One region of the Chamaesiphon sp. VAR_69_metabat_338 genome, then DNA from elsewhere that is predicted to be linked to it. Evidence: riboswitches for the same ligand, from Rfam matches in the RefSeq annotation. Region 1 holds a riboswitch; the other holds the start of a gene.
The links. Region 1 has a riboswitch for cobalamin ahead of cobG (precorrin-3B synthase). Riboswitches for the same ligand answer to the same signal wherever they lie in the genome.

Region 2: it holds a riboswitch for cobalamin, as region 1 does, so the genes downstream of both, cobW (cobalamin biosynthesis protein CobW) here and cobG (precorrin-3B synthase) in region 1, are expected to answer to the same signal.

Annotation. Positions count from the first base shown of each region.
Region 1 is NZ_JANPGM010000545.1:2,228-4,433, reverse strand. It holds gene acs (acetate--CoA ligase) at 1-521, shown strand, start outside; gene RMO84_RS15025 (hypothetical protein) at 702-911, opposite strand; cobalamin riboswitch at 1,213-1,335, shown strand; gene cobG (precorrin-3B synthase) at 1,387-2,206, shown strand, end outside.
Region 2 is NZ_JANPGM010000481.1:2,076-4,281, reverse strand. It holds gene RMO84_RS13310 (biopolymer transporter ExbD) at 1-135, shown strand, start outside; gene RMO84_RS13305 (YdcF family protein) at 232-810, shown strand; cobalamin riboswitch at 881-1,030, shown strand; gene cobW (cobalamin biosynthesis protein CobW) at 1,060-2,136, shown strand.

The sequences.
Region 1 (2,206 bases):
TATACGGCGATGACGAACGTTTCCGCAAGACTTACTGGGAACATATTCCCCCCGTAGATGGCAAATACATGTATTTTGCTGGCGATGGCGCGCGGCAGGATGCCGATGGCTACTTCTGGGTAATGGGACGGATTGACGATGTGCTCAACGTTTCTGGGCACCGTCTGGGCACGATGGAACTCGAATCCGCTCTCGTCTCGCATCCTGCTGTCGCAGAAGCCGCTATTGTCGGCAAACCGGATGAAATTAAGGGTGAAGAAATCGTCGCCTTTGTAACTTTGAATAGCAATTTTGTCGGCGATGCTAGCTTAGTAAAAGAGTTGCAAAAACACGTCAGTATCGAAATTGGCGCGATCGCTCGTCCTGGTGAAATTCGCTTTACCGATGCCCTACCAAAGACTCGATCGGGTAAAATTATGCGGCGGTTATTGCGCGATTTAGCGGCAGGTAAGGAAGTAACTGGCGATACTTCGACACTAGAAGATCGCAGTGTTTTGGATAAGTTGCGAGGTACTGATTAGTCGATCGACAGTTTTGAGAAGATGAATATCGTTTAGATAAACACTCTCAACCCGCGTCTACGGGTTGCTTGTATTAACTACTAACCAAAAAGAGCGATCGAATATATTCGATCGCTCTGTTTTTGGATATTTAAAAGATTGTTACTTTAAATGGTCGGGAAATTCTTCCGATTTACAAAATTACGCACGAACTCTTTGCAGTGCTTGTAACTGGCATAACAATGTGTCAACTTCGGCTTGAAGTTCGAGAAATTTTTCTTGTCTGTCGGCTGGATATAGAGCCTTCATCAATTTAGCAACTTGCTGTTCGTGCTCTGAATTAGCAGATCCAACCGCGCGACTGGCGACGGCTGCTTGATTAGCATTTAAGGTTAGGGGGCTGAGGGACATATCTTTTGATAGTTATTTATACTTACTCACACTCCAGCCAATTGTAGCCCGAATTCCACAATTTTAGGGTTTTGGATGGTGGAGATTTCCGAACGATACGACCCAGCTAGATGTGGATTACAGATGTCTTGACGGGTCGATCGAGTGATTGTTCCAATCGGAGGGACGAGGGGACTGGGGGACTGGGAGAGCTAAGGGAAATGATGCTTGCTACCAAACCCTCTAATCGCGATCCACTATCCACTCTCTTACTATTCCCTATTCCCTATCCACTATTCCCTAAGACCTAAACATCCCCATCTCATGCTAGATTAGTGAAGCTTAAGGATCGGGAAAGTCTGGTGCGAATCCAGGACTGTGCCGCAACTGTGATGAAGCGCAAACGCTTCGAGTCAGAATACCGTGCTTTGAGCGTACCGAGGCGGTACTTACATTCACTATTTCCTTGCGTCGCATGGGGAAGGAGTTAGATTCAGTGTCCGTAGAAAGGTCGATCTGCCCAGATATTTATCATCCTGCGATCGCGCGTGATGGCTTGTTGACTCGGTTGCGCACTCCAGGCGGTGTATTGAATACAGTGCAATGTCAGACGATTGCCGAGTTATTGGCAACGATCGGGTTAGAGTACATTCAAGTTACCAATCGCGCGAACTTACAACTGCGATCGCTAGCACAAGATTTAGATCGAGATTTATTAACTCAATTAGCCGCATGTGGATTGGCTGGAAAGAACACTGCTGTCGATGGCATTCGTAATGTGATGCTCAGTCCGACGGCGGGTATCGATGCGGGAGAAATTATCGATGTGCGTCCGTTGGCAAATGCTTGGCTGGAATACTTAGATCTTCATCCCGAATTGGGCGAATTATCGAATAAATTTAGTGTCGGTTTTGATGGTGGTGGCAGCGTTAGCATTATCGATCGACCTAACGATCTTACGCTCTTGGCAATTAGCGATTCTCCGCTGGAGAGGCTACGCCAACGCGAATTTAGTCTGCATCTGGGCATCGGCGAACGCGGCACAGCACCGCAATCTGTGGGGGTCAATTTAACCACCGATGAGTGTCTGCCAATGTTAGCCGCGATCGCGCAGACTTATCGGCGGGGTATAGAAATCATTGGTGGCGATCCACGCCGGAAACCACGATTGCGAGATGTCATTCATTATTATGGTTTGGCTGAGTTTGGCGAACTAGTCCGACGAGAGATTGGGGGTTACAGCCATTTTATTTTTAAAAACCAGTGTGTCGATCGATCTTCAGTTCGGGTAAATAGCGATCGTCATTTGGGCGTAC
Region 2 (2,206 bases), on a different contig from region 1:
CAAACCCTGGTTATCATCAACGCCGACGAGCGAGTGGAGCATGGGCGCGTAGTGGGCATCATGGATCGAGTGCGTCAGATTCCTGGTGTAAAATTGGCGATCGCTACTCAGCGCAAACTGTCGCTCTATCCGTAAGTTACAACCGCACCAACGCTAATTAATCTACATCTCTGTTTTTCAGAATCCGATCGCTTCTGAATGTAGTTAGCCATTGCAGATTCGGATTGCAGCATGAAACGTCAAAAACTCTTCAAAATTGCCAGATTCACGGCACTATTAGCGGGTGGGTTATTTGCTTTATCCGCTGTAGCGATTACCGTCAGTGGATTAAATGACAATATTCACCAGTCCGATGTCGCGGTAATCTTAGGCAATCATGTCGCACCTAGTGGTAGACCCTCACCTCGGTTGCAGGCACGACTCGATCGAGCGGTAGAGCTTTATCATCAAGGTATATTTCAAAATGCGATCGTCAGTGGTGGAATCGATGCCAATGGGACGGATGAAGCAGCAGCGATGAAACGCTATTTAGTCGATCGAGGATTGCCCAGCAGCAAAATCGTGGTAGATAGTGGTGGCAATAATACCTATTTAACTGCCCAGAATACATCCAAAATCATGACCGATCGGCAGTGGCACAGCGCGATCGTCATTTCCGAGTATTTTCACATTCCTCGCACGAAGGCAATCTTACAACGGATGGGCGTGACGAAAGTTTATGCTGCCCATGCAAAATTCTTTGAAATTAGAGATGTTTACTCGATCGCTAGAGAGGTATTTGGCTACGCTAGCTATCTCCTCCGCTCATAGATAGATCGACTGGATCGATTATGTGTGCCCAAAGTCTACTACAGTCTCGATGTAGGGATTAATTGCGGTAAACTAAAAGACCGAACTCGGTTCTACTGGGGAGCAGCCAGCAGAGGTAACGGGGAAAGTTTGGTGCGAAGCCAACGCTGTCCCGCAACTGTAAACCGATGCACCCACGCATCGACAAGTCAGGATGCCCGCCGAAGTTTAGATAGTCCCATTTGTGCGAGACACACAAATTAAATTAACATGGCAAAAAAAATTCCCGTCACCGTCATTACCGGATTCTTGGGTAGTGGCAAAACCACGCTGATCCGACATTTACTCACCCACAATCAAGGGCGGCGGATTGCGGTGATTGTCAATGAATTTGGGGAACTAGGTATCGATGGGGAGTTGTTGCGATCGTGCCAAGTTTGCCCCGATGATAAGGTTGAATCACCAAACAACATTGTCGAACTTACCAATGGTTGTTTGTGCTGCACGGTGCAGGAAGAATTTCTCCCCACTATGCAAGCCCTAATCGCCCGTCGCGATGACATCGATTGCATTCTAATCGAAACGTCCGGTTTGGCACTGCCCAAGCCGCTAATTACCGCCTTCCGCTGGCCAGAAATTCGGACCGCAGCAACGGTAGATGCCGTCATTACGGTAGTAGATTGCGATGCCGTAGCACATGGCAGGTTTGCGAGCGATCCGGCGGCTGTAGATGCGCTCAGACAGGAGGATGAAAACCTAGAGCACGAGACACCTTTACAGGAGTTATTTGAGGATCAGTTAGCTTGTGCGGATCTAGTAATTTTGAATAAAGCCGATTTAGTAACTGCCGAACAATATCAACAAACGATCGATCTAGTTAAGCAAGAACTACCTCGCGCGGTGAAAATAGTTACCAGCGATCGGGGTATCGTAGATGTAGAGACAATATTAGGATTGAATGCCGCAGTGGAAGACCATTTGGAACAACGTCTCAGCCATCATGATACGGAGGAAGAACACGATCACGACGATGAGATCGATTCGACACATTTGGTTTTAGATTACGAATTTAACCCCGAACAATTGCGTCAAAAATTAGAACTCTTGGTTAAAGAACAAGAAATCTATCGGATCAAAGGCTTCGTCGCCGTGCCGAATAAACCGATGCGCTTAGTCATTCAAGGTGTGGGCAATCGGTTCGAGCAATTTTACGATCGACTTTGGCGCACGGATGAGCGTCGCCAGACTAAACTAGTATTCATCGGTCACTCGATCGATCCTGTCGCGATCTCGACTGCTTTAGCTGTCGATGGTGCATCTGGAGCTAGAGAACTCGATCGAGTCTGATTTGGCACGATCCAGGATCTGTAGGTTGGGTAGAGCAAAGCGAAACCCAACACATCCTATGAGCAAGATG